One region of the Tardiphaga sp. 215_C5_N2_1 genome, then DNA from elsewhere that is predicted to be linked to it. Evidence: predicted binding sites of a transcription regulator. Region 1 holds the regulator's gene; each other region holds the start of a gene.
What was found. Region 1 encodes HrcA, which represses chaperone genes, less so after heat shock. Its sites were predicted from a motif close to GTTAGCACTCNCNNNNNGNGAGTGCTAAC; they were not measured.

Region 1 (6,146 bases):
AACCGACGCGCGCGACAGAATGCGGACGCTGAGCAGCAGCGACACGGCGATGCCGATGAAGACCAACGCATCGGTCACGTCCTCCGCAGCCAGCCCGAGCGCACGGGCGATGACGATACCCGGCAGATAGGCCAGGACGGCCATCGGCGGATTGGTCTCGATGATATCTATATAGAGGCGCTGGCCGTCGAGTACGCGCTCGCCGACGGTCAGAAGCCAGCTTACATCCGTATTGGCCGCCAGAACGTGACGCAGCACAATCGCCACGATCAGCAGTGCGACGACGGCCAGCCACGGAAGGATGCGGCTTCGCTGCAGCGACCGCCCGGGCAGAACAGCACTTGCGGTTTCGCCCGGCGTGGTGGCGCGCATCACGGCATCCTCTTCAGGATGTCGATGCCGTCGATGGTCTGCACCAGGGCATAGGGCTTCAGGAGCTGCGCCAACTCCGGATCAGCCTGCGCCCAAGCGCCCCAGTCGCTGTCGCGATTGTCGACCAGCACCACATCCGGCGAAGACGCCCGGAAATCCGCGACCAACCCGTCGCGCTCGGTTGCGACATGGCGATCGAGACGCGCCGAGGTCACTGCATCGAAGGACTGTTCCTGACGCGCGCGGCGAACGATCTCCCGGATCAAGAATGCCTCCTGACGCGATACCCAGGTACCGCCGACATCGCGCACGAGCGGATGCGCAATCGTCGCCGCGCCGCCCAGCATCATGATCTTCGGATGTGGTCCAAGCTTCGTGACCGCAGCTTCGAGTTTGCGGATATCGACGCTGGCGTTGAACCAGACGCAGGCGTTAGCGAGGATCGCAACGGCCGCAAGCGATGCCCCGATGCGCACGCGCGCCGTCACAGGGTCGACCGCCGCAACGGCATAGCCGAGCGCCATCAGCGACAGCGCCACCATGGGATAGGCGTGATAGCCCCATCCCTTGCGCTGGACGAAGAACGCCACCGCAAAGCCGAACGAGGTTGCCAGCAACACAGTGACCGTGGCGTCGGGCTTATGCCGGCGTTGCAATAGCAGCACCGCGAATACCGCAGCGAGCCACAGCATCGTGGCGCCGCTGAGCGCCAGGGCTAGCCACGGCGCTGCAAGCAAGAGATAGACATCGCGGACGACGGGATAGATCAGCGTGAAATAGGCCGGGAGCGATATATAGATCCAGACGGCATAGGCCACGACCAGCACGCCGGCGATCCAGTGTTCCGGTGCGACGAGAATGCGCCACAGCCGCGCCTGCAAGGTCGCGGCGAGGATGGCCGCGCCGATACCGAGCGCGAAATACGGTTTGAAGCTCATGGTAACGGCCGCGCTGACCCCGGCGATGACGATCGCAACGATCGACACCGGCTCGTTCCCGACACGGCGGATCAGGACCGCAAGTGCCGGCATCAAGAACAACAGCGCGAGATGTTCGCGCTGGCCGAAATCATACATCGGCAGGATACCGAGCAGCGCCACAGCCCAGACAGCGAGCGCACCGGCGGCAGAGCGACCCGACAGCTTTGAGTTACGTAGCAGCCACCATGTCAGTCCGAGCGAGGCCGTCATCAGAGCCAGCATCAGTGCAATGGTCACCGCTTCCGGCCGCAGGCCCGTGGCGCGCGCCAGCGCCACGCCGAGAAAATAGATCGATCCGGCCATCGGCGGATTGGTCTCGAGAATATCCAGATAGAGCCGTTGACCGTCGAACACACGTTCACCGACGATCAGCCACCAGCTTACATCGACATTGAACGGCAGCGCCCAGCGCAGCCCGAGCGTCAACGCGCACACAGCCAACCCGGCAATCAGCCAGGGCCACGCAAGTCGTGCATGGGGAACGGCAGCCTCACCAGTCAAATTCCGATTTTGGGCAGCCCGCCCTCGGGCAAGCCGCAGGCCGATATCGATCGTCATGCGCTCAACTTTTCAGGCAACGCTACCGCCGAAACTAGGAGAGGCGCATTAACAAGCCCTTGCGCGGGCGGCCCGAAATGCGGCCCCCGCCCGCACCGCGATCCGCTTTACGCGATGACCGCGACCTGATTGTCTGTGAAGGTTCAATCACGGGGGGACGATGATGCTCAACAGACGTCAAATTCTCGGAGGGCTTGGAACCATGGCCATGACCAGCCTAGCTCCCAAAACACTGTCCGCCGCCGGCAAGGTTAGCCTCGACCGCACATCCGTCCTGCTGGTGATTGACGTGCAGAACTGCTTCCTGCCCGGTGGCAGCCTTGCGGTGAAGGACGGCGATAAGGTCGTGCCGGTCATCAACGCCATCGCGAAGAAATTCGCCGACGTGGTGATGACGCAGGACTGGCACACGCCCGGCCATATCTCCTTCGCGTCCAGCCACAGCGGCAAGAAGCCGTTTGAGACCACCGATGTGAAATACGGCAAGCAGGTGCTGTGGCCGGATCACTGCGTGCAGGGCACTGAAGGGGCTGCGCTCTCGAAGGATCTCGCCATCCCGCATACCGAGCTGATCCTGCGCAAGGGCTTCAACAAGGACGTCGACAGCTATTCGGCCTTCACCGAGGCCGACGGGAAGACCACCACCGGTCTCGCCGCCTATCTGAAAGCCCGCAAATTGCAGCGCGTGTTCATCGCCGGTCTCGCCACAGATTTCTGTGTCGCGTGGTCCGCCCTTGATGCGCGAAAAGCAGGTTTCGATGTCTATGTGATCGAAGATGCCTGCCGCGGCATCGACACGCAGGGCTCGCTGGCCAAGGCTTGGGCCGACATGAACAAGGCCGGCGTGAAGCGGATCCAGTCGGGCGAGCTGGCGGCTTAACTCTCGCTGTCATCGCCCGGCTTGACCGGGCGATCCAGCTCCTACTACACAGCTTTATTCCGACGCTACAGGTGCAGCCTTGGCGCCGCCCTTCGACACGCCGACCAGCGCCGGGCGCAGCACGCGCTCGCCGATGGTATAACCGGCCTGCACGACCTGAACGACGGTGCCCGCAGGCACGGAAGCATCGGGCACTTCGTACATCGCCTGCTGGAAATTCGGATCGAACTTCTCGCCCGACGGGTCGAACTTTTTCACGCCGTTCTTTTCCAGCGTGTTGAGCAGCGAGCGCTCGGTGAGCTCGACGCCTTCGAGCAGCGCCTTCAGGCCCGGATCGGCGGCGGCCTTGGTGTCGGCAGGCACGGCATCGAGGGCGCGCTGCAGGCTGTCGGCGATATCGAGCACTTCGCGCGCGAAATTGGCGATCGCATAGGTGCGACCGTCGGCGACCTCCTTCTGGGTCCGCTTGCGCAGATTTTCCATCTCCGCCAGCGTGCGCAGCATCTTGTCGCGCGCGTCCGCAGCTTCCTTGGTTAGGGCCTCGACCGAGTTCGGCTCCGGATCGTCCGGCATGATGTAGGGCTTGGAGACCACCGGATCGGCGGCCGCTGCCGTCTTGTCCTGATTGTCGTTCTGCCCATTGGAATCAGTCATCACGCTGCCTTCTCAAAAACACGCCAAAATGGTGGGATTGCTGAGCGGGATATCGGGGTTTGAGCGCCGAAAATCAAGCGCAACCGGCCGGATTCGGCCGATCTGTCAGCCGCCGAGCATGCGGCTGACGATGCGCGCCGCGTAATCTACCATCGGGATCACCCGCGCATAGTTCAGCCGGGTCGGCCCGATCACGCCGAGAACACCGACAATATGGCCGGCGCCATCGCTGTAGGGCGCAATGATCGTGGACGAGCCGGACAGCGAGAACAGTTTGTTTTCCGAGCCGATGAAGATGCGGACACCTTCCGCCGTCTCCGCCCGACCGAGAAGGTCGATCACCTCGCGCTTGGCTTCGAGATCGTCGAACAGGAGGCGAACGCGTTCAAGATCCTCCAGCGCATGGAGATCCTCGAGCAGATTGGCCTGGCCACGCACGATCAGCTGCCGATCGTCCTTCTCGCCACCCGACCAGCTGGCAATGCCGGCGGCAATCACCTTCTGGGTCAGCTGATCGAGCTCGATCTGGTTCTGGGTCAGCGCCGTTTCCAGCTCCAGCCGGGCCTCGGCCAGCGTGCGGCCGCGAATCCGGGCATTGAGGAAGTTCGACGCCTCGTTCAGCGCCGACGACGGCACGCCCGGCGGCAGGGTCAGCACGCGGTTTTCGACCTGGCCATCCTCGGCAACCAGCACGACCAGCGCCTTTTCGGGCTCTAAACGGACGAATTCGATGTGTTTCAGCCGCACATTGGACTTGGCGGTCAGAACCACCGCCGCCGCGCGGGTCAGGCCGGACAGCTGCGTCAGCGCCTCGCCGAGCGCTGCCTCCACAGTCTGCGAGCGCCCCACCGAGGATAATTGCTGCTGGATCGACTGCCGCTCCGGCTCGGTGAGGTCACCGACCTGCATCAAGGCATCGACGAAAAACCGCAGTCCGAGTTCGGTCGGAAGCCGTCCGGCAGAGGTATGCGGCGCATAGATGAGGCCGAGCTGCTCCAGGTCCGACATCACGTTGCGGACCGACGCCGGCGACAGCGGAACCGTGATCAGGCGCGAAATATTGCGCGAACCGACAGGTTCGCCCGTGGCGAGATAGCTCTCGACGATCTGCCGGAAGATCTCACGCGATCGCTCATTGAGCTGGGCGAGCCCGGCATGCGGCGAAATCAGGCCGATCGGATCGTGGTGGGCCACAGGGTACTCCTTGAGGACCTAATCTGTCGCCCCGAGCCCCCGGATACAAGCACCATTGCGGTTGTGGAACCTGCCCCGCCCTTGCCGCTGCGGTCTGTGGCCCCTAAAAGCACCGCGAACAGGCTTCTCTGGACATTTGGAAGGATTTTCTCATGCGGCCAAGCCGTCGTGCGCCCGATGAACTGCGCGCCGTGTCGCTGGAACGCGGCGTGGTCAAATATGCCGAAGGCTCCTGCATGGTGAAATTCGGTGACACCCACGTGCTGGTGACCGCCACGCTGGAGGAGCGCCTGCCACCATGGCTTAAGGGCCAGGGCCGCGGCTGGGTCACCGCCGAATACGGCATGCTGCCCCGCGCCACGCTGGAACGCACCCGCCGCGAAGCCGCATCCGGCAAGCAGGGCGGCCGCACCGTCGAGATCCAGCGCCTGATCGGCCGCTCGCTGCGCGCTGCCGTCGACCTCGAAGCGCTCGGCGAACGCCAGATCACCATCGACTGCGACGTGATCCAGGCCGATGGCGGCACCCGCACGGCGTCGATCACCGGCGCATGGGTTGCGCTGGCCGACTGCATCTCGTGGATGAAGAACCGCAACATGTTCAAGAACGGCGGCGGCAACGTGCTGCGCGACAATATCGCGGCGATTTCCTGCGGCATCTATCAGGGCACCCCGGTGCTCGATCTCGATTATGCCGAAGATTCCGAAGCCGACACCGACGCCAATTTCGTGATGACCGGCGACGGCCGCATCATCGAGGTGCAGGGCACTGCCGAGAAGACGCCGTTCACGCAGGACGAGTTCCTGAAGTTGATGGCACTGGCGCAAAAGGGCGTCGGACGTCTGGTTGAACTGCAGAAAATGGCCATCGCGTGATTCCGCAAGTCATCAAGCAGGCGTAGACTCGCATCATGCATCGTCGAATCACTGGGAAGCTCGTCATCGCCACCCACAATCCCGGCAAGCTTGCCGAGATGCGCGATCTCTTGGCCCCCTACGGCATCGAAGCAGTGTCGGCCGGCGAACTCGACCTCGCCGAGCCCGACGAGACCGGCGACACCTTCAAGGCCAATGCCGCGATCAAGGCGATTGCCGCGGCCAATGTCGCGCAACTGCCGGCCTTCGCAGATGATTCCGGCCTCGTCGTCGATGCCCTCGACGGCGCGCCCGGCATCCTCTCGGCGCGCTGGGCCGGCGAGTCCAAGGACTTCACCGGCGCAATGACGCGCATCGAGCGTTTGCTGCAAGAGCGCGGCGCGACCTCGCCTGACAAGCGCACCGCGCATTTCGTCTCGGCACTCTGCGTGGCGTGGCCCGACGGTCATCTTGAGGAAGTCGAAGCGCATGCGCATGGCACGCTGGTCTGGCCACCACGCGGCACTGCCGGCTTCGGCTACGATCCGACATTCCTGCCCGATGGTTACACCCGCACCTATGGCGAAATGACCGCGGTCGAGAAGCACGGGTTGCCGCCACTCGGCGAGGGCTTGTCGCATCGCGCCAGGGCAT
Region 2 (6,146 bases), 1.2 Mb from region 1:
CGCCGCCCATGCGCGAGCGTTCGGCGTAAGCCGTCCGCTGCATGGGGCGTTGCGGCTGCTGCGCATACACCACCGGAGGCTCGGCGAATTGCGCCGCGGCTTCCACCGCAAGTGTCTGATGCGATCCAGCGGCGATGAAAGATGCGCTGGCAAGAAGCGTGAGAGAGAACTTTTTGAACATCGACGTACTCTGCACTGTTTCGTCGTGCGCGTTCTCACCTGAGAAGCGCTTTGCACACTCCGACTTAAGGTTAAAATCGCCTCGGTTTGGTAAACACAATCGCCGTTTGGATTCACCACGTCGTCAAACGGCTCAGTTCTATTTGGTAGCGTTTATTTTGAATGAACGCCAAAGCCCCATGGTTAACTAACAGTTCTCTCGCGGAAATTTCGACTATAGGTGCGATGTTCCCGCGTGAACTTCACGTTAAACTCATGGGTATACGAACGGGGGATTGATTGAACGTTGGGGGACCTGATGTCTGTTCGTCGCAAGCGATTTCGCATTGAAGAAGTTTTCGGTACCGCGCCTATGCCCAATGAAGTGGTGGGCAGCAGCGAGCCGATGCCAATGCATCGCGAAATCATGGCTGAGCTCCGCGCGATCCGCGCGCAGATGGGAGCGCCGGCCCGCAACGCCGTGACAGATCAGGTCGGCGCCGCCGCCGATCAGCAGGTTGCGGAAGCACAGGCGCTGCTGGCCACCTACCGCGCTCAGATCGAGCAGTGCGAAAAGCTCAAGATCGAACTCGATCTGATCCACGACGCCATTACGCGCACCAAGATGGAAATCGCAGTTCTTCACGGCAAGAGCTTTGAAGGCGACGAAATGGCGAAGGTCAACGGTGAGCTCGGCGCCGTCGTCGGCGGCACCGAAGAAGCCACGCAGCAGATTCTCGCCGCAGCCGAAGCCATCGATAATGCATCGACAGCGCTCGGCAAGGTGACCTCACCCGATCAGCAGAAGCAGATGCTGGAAGAGATCGGCGATAACGTCGTCGCGATCTTCGAAGCCTGTAACTTCCAGGACCTCACCGGCCAGCGCATCAGCAAGGTCATGACCACGATGAAGTTCATCGAGAACCGCATCACCGCGATGATGGACATCTGGGGTGGCGTCGATGAGATCAAGGCGCATGCGCCGGCCAAGGTCGATGACCGCAGCGAAGACGACAAGCTACTCAACGGCCCGAAGCTGGACGGCGACGTCGGCCATGCTTCGCAGGACGATATCGACGCGCTGTTCGGCTAAGATAATTTTCGACCACAGTTAGAGATCGCTTAACGCCGGGCAGCAATGCCCGGCGTTTTTATCATCACGAAACAGAGCAGCACCGCGAGTGCCAGCACGGTCCCAAGCAGCAGCACCATGCGGTCGGACAGCGTCTCGACCGCGGATGCCACCACGAACGGTGCAAAGGCCTGCACGAACAAAGCCGGCCGCGCGATACGGCCGATCACACGGCCATACCCCACCGGGCCAAACATCAGAAGCGGCAGCGCACCGCGCGCGATGGTCATGACGCCATTGGCGGCGCCGAATCCGATAGCGAACAAGGCCGCCAGCGGAAACGAAATCCCTGCAAAGGCCAGCATTGCGAAGGCCGATACTACAAGCACCACCGCCCCGCGCGCGATCCACAGCGGATGGGTGCGCCCCGCCAGCATGAAGTCCGCCAGCCGCGATGCCACCTGCGCCGGTCCGAACATCGCACCGATGGTCACCGCCGTTGCAGCACTGAGCCCGCCGCGCTCCAGCAGCGCCAGCAGGTTCGAGGTCACGCCCGACAGAATGAAGCTGTAAAGCGAGAACGCCGCCGCCAGCAGGATGAACGGCCAGCCTTCCGGGCGCTGGGTTGCCTGCTGGGGGACGACAACGGCGTCCACCACGGGCAGAGGCGCGACGGCGACGTGGCGCGGCAATGCAAAAGCATGAAGCGGCGCAACGACAAAGGCGAAGATCGCTGCGAAGGTCAGATAGGTCCCGCGCCAGCCGACAGCCTCAAGCAGAAGATGGGTCGCCGGCCAGCCGACCGTCGAGGCGAAGCCGCCTGCAAAGGTCACGAAGGTGATCTGCCGCCGCGCCGAGGCACCGAAGATACGCGTCAACGTGGCGAAGGCGGGATCGTAGAGCGACGCAGACATTGCAGCGCCGAGCAACAGCCAGCAGGCCAGATAGGTCGCGGGATGATCGGCGACTGAAAACAGAGCGAGACCCAAGGCACCGGCCAATGCGCCCGATGCCATGACGACATTGCCGCCGTGGCGGTCGATCAATCCACCAACCACCGGCGACAGTAGTCCCGATACGATCAACCCCAGCGAAAAGCCCGCCATGCCGAAGGCCAGCGACCAGCCATGCGCCGCCGTGATATGCGGCATGGTCAGCACAGGTGGATAGATCAGGATGCCCCAGGTCAGGATCTGGGTGAATGCCAGCACAAGGACCGCGCGGCCCGGTCCGAAAACAAGGTCGCGCAATCGGTGCATGGGCTCACGTCTTCAAGGGAGTGGCGGGACCCGCCTTACGCCTCAGGTCAGGCCTTGGGTGCGCAACGGACATAGACCATGTTGCCGTAGCGAACCGCAGCGTCCTTGTCGATGAAGCGCGTGACGAGAATCCGGCCGTCGAAGGAGACGATCTCGCGATCCTTCTCACCACCGGCGGGACCGGGCGGGCCGATATAGTTCTTGCCGCTCGGCGAGCCCTTGAGGCGCAGTTCCTGCGGCGTCGCCTCGTCGGCGAGATGCATGATGACGCCGCCGGTGGCGCCCTGGCCGATGATATAGGGCTGCTTGCACTGGCCGCGCGCGGCGTTCTCAGTGCGAACGCGATCATTGGGATTCATGTAAGATGCCAGACCCCAGCGGCCGACGAGTTCTTCCGAGCGGATCGAGGCTGGCAGTTCCGGCGCCGGCGGGGGCTCCGGCGGCGGTGTCGGCTGCGAGTTCCCAAAGCTGAACCCGCCCAATCCACCAGACGTGCCGCACCCGCCCAATGACAGCGCCAAAGTTGAAACGATCGCCAGATGGGCAACCGTGCGGGCGTAGCGTGACCTGATCATATTATCCCCTAGAGCAAATTCCCCGGCTGCCCGTCCCGGCAGCCAAGCGCAAAACACCTGACGGCGCAATGAGGTCGGCAGAATTACGCCGACTCTCCATTATGGTTTCCAGATCATCCTATATTGGCCTCACCAAGGCCTTAAGGCCTCGCTTGACTCAAAAAGCGTCTGGCCATATTTCCCGGACGCTCAATTAGCACTCCCGGAGCGCGATTGCTAAGGGAATGAGCCGGCCGCCTTGAGCGTTCCGGCTGGATTCCCGCCCGCCTCCGAGATGGCAACGAAATCGCAAACCCTAAAGGGACACTCCCATGGCCAAGACCAAATTCCGCCCGCTGCACGACCGCGTCGTCGTCAAGCGCATCGTCGCCGACGAGAAGACCAAGGGCGGCATCATCATCCCGGACAGCGCCAAGGAAAAGCCGTCTGAAGGCGAAGTCGTCGGCGTGGGCCCCGGTGGCCGCGACGAAGCCGGCAAGCTGATCCCGATCGACATCAAGGTCGGCGACAAGGTTCTGTTCGGCAAGTGGTCGGGTACCGAGATCAAACTCGACGGCGAAGAACTCCTCATCATGAAGGAGTCGGACATCATGGGCGTGATCGCTTAAAGCTATCCGCTCCGACCTCGTCCTGAGGAGGCAGCGCAGCTGCCGTCTCGAAGGATGAAGCCACAAACAATATCCCATCAGCTCATCCTTCGAGACGCGGGCTAACGCCCGCTCCTCAGGATGAGGGAAATCACCAGGAGTTATCCCAATGGCAGCCAAAGACGTTAAATTCTCCGGAGACGCGCGCGATCGCATGCTGCGCGGCGTCGACATTCTCGCCAACGCCGTCAAGGTCACGCTCGGTCCGAAGGGCCGCAATGTCGTGATCGAGAAGTCGTTCGGCGCTCCGCGCATCACCAAGGACGGCGTCACCGTCGCCAAGGAGATCGAGCTCGAGGACAAGTTCGAGAACATGGGCGCGCAGATGCTGCGCGAAGTCGCCTCGAAGACCAACGACACCGCAGGCGACGGCACCACCACCGCCACCGTGCTGGCCCAGGCCATCGTCCGTGAAGGCGCCAAGTCGGTTGCTGCCGGCATGAACCCGATGGACCTCAAGCGCGGCATCGATATCGCCGTCGCCGCCGTCATCAAGGACATCACCAAGCGCGCCAAGCCGGTTGCGTCTTCGGCTGAAGTCGCCCAGGTCGGCACCATCTCCGCCAACGGCGACGCTGCCATCGGCAAGATGATCGCCCAGGCAATGCAGAAGGTCGGCAACGAAGGCGTCATCACGGTTGAAGAGAACAAGTCGCTCGAGACCGAAGTCGACATCGTCGAGGGCATGAAGTTCGATCGCGGCTACCTGTCGCCCTACTTCGTCACCAATGCCGAGAAGATGACCGCCGAGCTCGAGGACGTGTACGTCCTGCTCGTCGAGAAGAAGATCTCCAGCCTGCAGGCCATGCTGCCGGTGCTCGAAGCCGTGGTGCAGTCGGGCAAGCCGCTGCTGATCATCGCTGAAGACGTCGAAGGCGAAGCCCTCGCCACCCTCGTCGTCAACCGCCTGCGCGGTGGCCTCAAGGTTGCTGCCGTCAAGGCACCGGGCTTCGGCGATCGCCGCAAGGCGATGCTGGAAGACCTTGCGATCTTGACCGGCGGTCAGCTCGTCTCGGAAGATCTCGGCATGAAGCTGGAAAGCGTCACGCTCGCCATGCTCGGCCGCGCCAAGAAGGTCGTGATCGACAAGGAAAACACCACTGTCGTCAACGGCGCTGGCAAGAAGCCGGCGATCGAAGCCCGCGTCAATCAGATCAAGGCGCAGATCGAGGAAACCACCTCGGACTACGACCGTGAGAAGCTGCAGGAGCGTCTGGCCAAGCTTGCAGGCGGCGTCGCGGTGATCCGCGTCGGCGGCGCGACCGAAGTCGAAGTGAAGGAAAAGAAGGATCGCGTGGATGACGCGCTGAACGCCACCCGTGCGGCCGTTCAGGAAGGCATCGTCCCCGGTGGCGGTACTGCGCTTCTACGCGCCAAGAAGGCCGTCGGCCGTCTCACCAACGAGAACGCCGATGTGCAGGCCGGTATCAACATCGTGCTGAAGGCGCTGGAAGCTCCAATCCGCCAGATCGCCGAAAACGCCGGCGTTGAAGGTTCGATCGTGGTCGGCAAGATCCTAGACGAGAAGTCCGAGACCTTCGGCTTCGACGCGCAGACCGAAACCTATGTCGACATGGTCGCCAAGGGCATCATCGATCCGGCCAAGGTGGTGCGTACTGCACTGCAGGACGCCGCCTCGGTTGCCGGCCTGCTGGTCACCACCGAAGCCATGGTCGCCGAACTGCCGAAGGAAGCTGCACCGGCGATGCCGGGCGGTGGCGGCGGTATGGGTGGCATGGGCGGAATGGGAGGCATGGGCTTCTAAGCCCTGCTTTCACGCTCAACTGCATTGTGATCGAAGGCCGCCTCCGGGCGGCCCTCTTTTTTGCCCTGATACAATGCGCCTGCGACTTATGGCCTTTCGCCTTGGTCGCGGTTCTGATTCAATCCCGTGATTAATCTCGCATGGGCGGAATCAGATAAATCCGCCCGGAGACACGTCGATAACGTCCAGGGACTTTTGAAATGCGCGCGCTTCATCTTTGTCTGCTCGGCCTTACGGTCACCGCCTCGGTTGGGACCGTCCACCACGCCTTCGCGCAGGTGAAAGCCGCGCCGAAGAGCCAGCCGGCAGGCCCCGAGACGCGCTATTTCACCTCGATCGACGGCGTCATGAACGGCAATGCCGACGTCATCCTGCGCGAGACGCGGCAGGGCAAGGCCGTGACCGCCGCGACGCTTGATGTCTGCTATCCCGCCGAGAAGGGCAGCGACCGCAAGGATCGCTTCGTCGCCAATCTCACGGTCAGCGGTTCGACGTTGACCGGCGCAACGCAGACCCAGGTCGACAAGCTGCCGGTGACCATCAAACTGAATCGCCGGCCGACCGGCGACACGTTCGAATTCAAGGGGCAGATCTCGGTCGGTCAGACCAACAACAACGTGACCTCCTCGGACAATTCCGATCAGAGCGAGAAGGAATTCCAGGACAATC
Region 3 (6,146 bases), 2.3 Mb from region 1:
CTCTTGGATGCTTCAATAGTTCGGAAGTATGGGACTATTGAACCAGCGCAAGGGGGCGCCTATATCTTTTTTATGGTTCAGTTCGTTCACCCCGCGACCAAGGACATCACGCTGGCCGGCGTGCTCTCGGCGCTGGCTGATCCGGCGAGGTTGCAGATGGTCAAGGCGATGATCGGCCAGCACGACTGCATGTCGTGCGCGGCGGCGGCACCCTGCACCATGGCCAAGTCGACGGTCTCCAATCACTTTCGCATCCTGCGCGAGGCTGGCGTGGTGCAGACCACCAAGCGCGGCGTCGAGCATCGCAACGTTGTCCGCGAGGCCGACATTGACGCGCGGTTTCCGGGATTGCTGAAGCTGATCCTGACGCACGCGGAGGCGGGTTAGCCGATCGCCGCGATGCAATCGATTTCGATATCGAAATCGGCAAACCATGTCGGCACGCAGACGAAGATGCGGGCAGGCGGGTCGTTGGGAAAATAACGCGCGTAGATCGCGTTCACGGCGGGGAAGTGTTCGGCCGAGGTGCAATAGACGTTGCATTTGAGCACTTGGTCCAGCGATGAGCCCGCGGTCTCGACGCAAAGTTTCAGCTGATCAAGCACGATCTCGGTCTGGCGCTCCACCGACGCGCCGACCGCGATCTCACCCGTGGCTGGATCGAACGGCGGAAAACCCGACACATAGAGCGTGTCGCCGTGGCGGGTCACGGCGGACACCGGCGCCCGCCGCCGCTCCATGTAGGTCGATAGCGGCTCGATGCGGATAACCTGTTTCATGATCCATGCTCCCTAGGCGATGGTCACGTCGTACAGGATCGCCAACGGCGATGTTTCGGCGGAGGTCGAAGTGTGTCGGATGGGTGAGCGCAGCGATACCCATCTTTCGGATTGCGATGGGTTCAAGGAAATCCTCGGGCCGGTGTGCTTTGGCAGCGAGATAATTGTCAGCGGATTAATAGGCGAGAGGCCGTCGAACTAATCAATCAAATCACGAGCCTTCAAGAGCTTCTCGAGGCTGTACTGGAAAAACTGCCGACGAAAAGTGAAAGAGTCTAACTTTATCAGACATGAAGATCAAAAGACTTGAGTATCAGCCAAACAAAAACCCCGGCATCGCTGCCGGGGTTCTGCATTCTGATAGTTGCTTGAAGCGTTGGACTCAGAAGTCCATGCCGCCCATGCCGCCGCCTGGAGGCATGCCGCCGCCGCCTGCGCCGCCCTTCTTGGGCAGTTCGGCAACCATGGCTTCCGTGGTGATCAGGAGGCCGGCAACCGAAGCTGCGTTCTGGATCGCTGCACGGACAACCTTGGTCGGATCGATAATGCCCTTCTTGAGCATGTCGCCGTAGGTGCCGGTCTGCGAGTCGAAGCCGTAGCTGTAGGTCGCGGTCTCGAGGACCTTGCCGACGATGACCGAACCGTCTTCGCCTGCGTTGATGGCGATCTGGCGAGCCGGAGCCGACAGGGCCTTGCGGACGATCTCGACGCCGGTCTTCTGGTCGTCGTTCGCGGTCTTGATCTTCTTCAGCTGTTCCGAAGCGCGGAGCAGAGCGACGCCGCCGCCGGGGACGATGCCTTCTTCAACCGCAGCGCGGGTCGCATGCATCGCGTCATCAACGCGGTCCTTGCGCTCCTTCACTTCGACTTCGGTCGCGCCGCCGACGCGGATGACGGCAACGCCGCCAGCCAGCTTGGCGAGACGCTCCTGCAGCTTCTCACGGTCGTAGTCCGAAGTGGTTTCTTCGATCTGCGCCTTGATCTGCGCCACGCGTGCTTCGATGTCGGCCTTCTTGCCGGCGCCGTTGACGATGGTGGAGTTTTCCTTGTCGATCATCACCTTCTTGGCGCGGCCGAGCATGGCGAGCGTGACGTTCTCGAGCTTGATGCCGAGATCTTCCGAGATCGCCTGGCCGCCGGTCAGGATCGCGATGTCCTGCAGCATGGCCTTGCGGCGATCGCCGAAGCCCGGTGCCTTGACGGCAGCGACCTTGAGGCCGCCACGCAGACGGTTGACGACGAGGGTGGCGAGAGCTTCGCCTTCGACGTCTTCCGCGACGATGACGAGCGGCTTGCCGGTCTGCACGACAGCTTCGAGCAGCGGCAGCATCTCGTTCAGCGAGGAGAGCTTCTTCTCGTTGATCAGGATGTAGGCGTCGTCGAATTCAACGCGCATCTTGTCGGCGTTGGTGACGAAGTAGGGCGAGATGTAGCCGCGGTCGAACTGCATGCCTTCGACGACGTCGAGTTCGGTTTCGAGCGACTTGGCTTCTTCAACCGTGATGACGCCCTCGTTGCCGACCTTCTTCATGGCGTCGGCGAGGAACTTGCCGATTTCTGCGTCGCCGTTGGCCGAGATCGTGCCGACCTGGGCGATTTCGTCGTTCGAGGTGACCTTCTTGGAGTTCTTGACGAGGTCAGCAACCACGGCTTCCACAGCCAGGTCGATGCCGCGCTTCAGATCCATCGGGTTCATGCCGGCAGCAACCGACTTGGCGCCTTCACGGACGATCGCCTGGGCGAGCACGGTAGCAGTGGTGGTGCCGTCGCCGGCTGCGTCGGCCGACTTCGAGGCCACTTCGCGCACCATCTGGGCGCCCATGTTCTCGAACTTGTCGTCGAGTTCGATTTCCTTGGCGACGGTGACGCCGTCCTTGGTGATGCGGGGCGCGCCGAACGACTTGTCGATGACGACGTTGCGGCCCTTCGGACCGAGCGTCACCTTCACGGCGTTGGCGAGAATGTCGACGCCGCGCAGCATCTTGTCGCGGGCATCAACGCCGAATTTCACTTCTTTAGCTGACATGTTTTGCTTCCTTGAAAATCAGGATGGGTGGGAAAGGCGCTTAAGCGGCCTTCTTCTTGGCGGGAGCGGCACCTTCGAGGACGCCCATGATGTCGCTTTCCTTCATGATCAGCAGGTCCTGACCATCGATCTTGACCTCGGTGCCCGACCACTTGCCGAACAGCACGCGCTCGCCGACCTTCAGATCGATCGGGATCAGCTTGCCGGCTTCGTCGCGGCCGCCCGGGCCGACGGAGACGATCTCGCCCTGGGAGGGCTTCTCTTTGGCGCTATCCGGAATGATGATGCCGCCAGCGGACTTCTCTTCGGCGTCGATACGCTTGACCACAACGCGATCGTGAAGCGGACGGAATTTCATGCAGTCCTCCTAAGTTTCTGTAGATGCTTGAGAAATTTAAATTGGCAGTCTGAGCCAACAAGTGCCAGCGCAGCTGGTCCGGACATAGGCCGAACGTTCCTCACCGGCAAGGGTCTGTATCAAATATTTTGGCACTCAAATATGACGGGTGCCAGAATTGGTTAAGACCCTCCGATACCGGCTCTCGAATCCGTTAGCATCCACGGTAAGTGGCTGCTAACACTCGGCTTTCAATACATTATTAAACTTTTAAGCTTGTGATGAAGACGTTGCTTGCGTCACATTTCATGCATCGTGTTGTCATGGGCGAAGTGGAAGCCGGTTCGCTGCAGTCAGCACGGTCACAGGAGAGCAGAGCGAAGTTCGACGCCAAACCGGAATCCACTTAGCCGAATGCGCTCTGTCCATGGAGGTTGAACATGGTCTCGAGAAATGCAGCTTCTGACGATTTCAGGAAGCAGGTGCTTGGCTACGGACTGACGACGGCGCAGATTCTCTACCGCATGCCGGACCATCCATCGCTGCTGCAGACCTATGTCTGGCAGAACTACGATCTGTTTCCGAAGTTTCCCGCGCTGAAGGATTTCCTGGATTTCTGGCAGGAGAAGCTCGATGGCCCGCTCTTTGCGGTCACCGTCGCGCATTCGAAACTGATCAAGCCGGCCGAGCTTCGTGCCGTGGATGGCGTCTTCCGGTTGCACTAGTCCGCGCCTCTCAACGCGCCGGATGAATTGCCGCTGTGCTGAACTACAGCTAGGTTCCCGGACGCGCTGGCCGTTTGTTCGGCATTGCGCCGGGTGGGAAACACGACATGGCGAAGCTGAAGCGAACGTCAAAGAGCGCAGCGAAAGCGGCTGCGACGAAGAAGCCTGCGACACAGGCGGTAGCGAAAGCGGCAAAGAAGTTCGCGGTTGGCAAGCCGGCCAAGGCGAGTACGAAAGCTGTCGCCAAGGCCGCGGCGAAACCCGGCCCGCGCCGCAAGCAGCGCGTCGCGATCAGTCACTATCAGGAAGAAGCATTTCTCGGCGACGGTCTGCGTGCCTATGCGAAGTATCGCGATCTCGGCGTCGCCGCTGCGACCGGCGGTTTGGCGCACGCGCATGTCATCCGGCTGATCGGACCTTGCGATCCGAAAGAGGTCTCCAAGCTTCACTATCACGATGCCGAGTTTCAGCTGGTCTATGTGCTGAACGGCTGGGTGAAGGCCTATATGGAAGGCGAGGGCGAGATGACCATGCGTCAGGGGTCATGCTGGACTCAGCCGCCACGCATCAGGCATCTGATCCGTGATTACTCCGACAATTGCGAACTGCTGGAAGTGATCCTTCCGGCGGAGTTCAAGACGGTGGAAGTCCGGTAGTTCGCGTGCGGAAATGCGACGCGTGCCTTGTTCGCGCGTCGCAGTGGCGTTGAATCAGCTATGCTGAGCCCGTCGCTGCCCTGGCCCTCAACGAGTATCTCATGACTGCATCCGTTCCGGTTTTCGACGGTCACAACGATGTGCTGCTGCGGCTGTACAAATCGCAATCGCACGATCCGGTATCCGACTTCCTGACCGGGGAAGCCGCCGGTCACATCGACCTGCCGAAGGCGAAGGCCGGCGCGTTCGTCGGCGGGCTGTTCGCGCTGTATTCGCCGGCGGCTCAGGCGTCATCGGGATTCATGGCGCAGATGACGGGCGGACGCTACGCCGTGCCGCTTCCCGAGCCGCTGACGATGGACGAGGCGCGCAATTCCGTCGTCGCCGAACTGGCCATCCTGCTGCAGCTCGAACGCACTTCCGCAGGCGCGGTGGCGATCTGCACCACCACCGCCGAAATCCGGTCCGCCATTGAGCGCAAGGCGCTGGCCGTGGTGGTCCATCTGGAAGGCGCGGAGGCCATCGACGCCGAGCTCAGATTCCTCGACGTTCTCTATGCGGCGGGGTTGCGGTCGATCGGGCCGGTGTGGAGCCGGACCAACATCTTCGGCCATGGCGTGCCGTTTCACTTCCCGTCCGGGCCGGATCTCGGCGACGGTCTCACCGCGGCCGGCGAGCGGTTGATCGGCGCCTGCAATGACCTGAAGATTCTGGTCGACCTGTCGCACATCACCGAGAAGGGTTTTTGGGACGTGGCGCGGCTGTCGAAGGCGCCGCTGGTGGCGACCCATTCCAATGCCCATGCGCTGTGCCCGTCGCCGCGCAATCTCACCGACAAGCAGCTCGCCGCGATCCGCGACACCGGCGGCATGGTCGGCCTGAATTTCGCGACCTGCTTCCTGCGCCCCGACGGCAGCATGCGGCCCGACACCGGCATCGAGCTGATGGTGCAGCAGATCGACTATCTGCTGGAGAAGCTGGGCGAGGATCACGTCGGGCTGGGATCGGATTTCGACGGCGCGGTGGTGCCCGAGGCCATCGACTCCGCCGCGGGCCTGCAGGTGCTGTTCGTGGCCTTGCGCGACAAGGGCTATTCCGAGACGCTGCTCGGCAAGCTCGGCGCGGGCAACTGGCTCGATCTGCTGCAGCGGACGATCGGCTGACCGGCGCTGGCGGCGTATCTCAGGTGAGCATGCCGACGATCGCGCCCATCAGACAAGTCGTCAGCGTCCCCGAGACGATCGACTTCACACCGAGCGCGTTGATTTCGTTACGACGTTCCGGCGCCATGGTGCCCAGGCCTCCGATCATAATTCCGAGGCTGGCAAAATTTGCAAATCCACACAGCGCATAAAGCATGATGAGGCGCGAGCGTGCATCCAGCGCATCGGGACCGAGCTTCGCCAATTGAACATAGGCGATCAACTCGTTGAGGATCGTCTTGACGCCCATGAGCGAGCCCGCGGTCAGCGCCTGGTCCCACGGCAGGCCCATCAGCCAGCACACCGGTGCCATCACGTAACCCAGCATGCGTTGCACGGACAGCGTGTTGCCTCCCACGGTGGGCATCGTCATGAGGATCGCGTTCATGAGATACATCAGCGCCACGAAGACCAGCAGCAG

Region 2: a site for HrcA is predicted at 3,258-3,286, ahead of AB7828_RS26980 (co-chaperone GroES). Genes of this name have one in related genera too.
Region 3: a site for HrcA is predicted at 3,291-3,319, ahead of AB7828_RS10665 (co-chaperone GroES). Genes of this name have one in related genera too.

What each region holds. Positions count from the first base shown of each region.
Region 1 is NZ_CP197240.1:4,487,618-4,493,763, reverse strand. Features, by position in the region: gene AB7828_RS21390 (hypothetical protein) at 1-372, opposite strand, end outside; gene AB7828_RS21385 (hypothetical protein) at 372-1,787, opposite strand; gene pncA (bifunctional nicotinamidase/pyrazinamidase) at 2,074-2,790, shown strand; gene grpE (nucleotide exchange factor GrpE) at 2,845-3,444, opposite strand; gene hrcA (heat-inducible transcriptional repressor HrcA) at 3,550-4,638, opposite strand; gene rph (ribonuclease PH) at 4,791-5,513, shown strand; gene rdgB (RdgB/HAM1 family non-canonical purine NTP pyrophosphatase) at 5,549-6,146, shown strand, end outside.
Region 2 is NZ_CP197240.1:5,683,361-5,689,506, reverse strand. Features, by position in the region: gene AB7828_RS27000 (L,D-transpeptidase) at 1-181, opposite strand, end outside; gene AB7828_RS26995 (protein phosphatase CheZ) at 479-1,252, shown strand; gene AB7828_RS26990 (MFS transporter) at 1,282-2,490, opposite strand; gene AB7828_RS26985 (hypothetical protein) at 2,538-3,065, opposite strand; gene AB7828_RS26980 (co-chaperone GroES) at 3,377-3,673, shown strand; gene groL (chaperonin GroEL) at 3,822-5,477, shown strand; gene AB7828_RS26970 (hypothetical protein) at 5,678-6,146, shown strand, end outside.
Region 3 is NZ_CP197240.1:2,205,515-2,211,660, reverse strand. Features, by position in the region: gene AB7828_RS10680 (ArsR/SmtB family transcription factor) at 73-387, shown strand; gene AB7828_RS10675 (RidA family protein) at 384-779, opposite strand; gene groL (chaperonin GroEL) at 1,162-2,805, opposite strand; gene AB7828_RS10665 (co-chaperone GroES) at 2,846-3,163, opposite strand; gene AB7828_RS10660 (usg protein) at 3,583-3,867, shown strand; gene AB7828_RS10655 (cupin domain-containing protein) at 3,975-4,523, shown strand; gene AB7828_RS10650 (dipeptidase) at 4,625-5,686, shown strand; gene AB7828_RS10645 (NupC/NupG family nucleoside CNT transporter) at 5,706-6,146, opposite strand, start outside.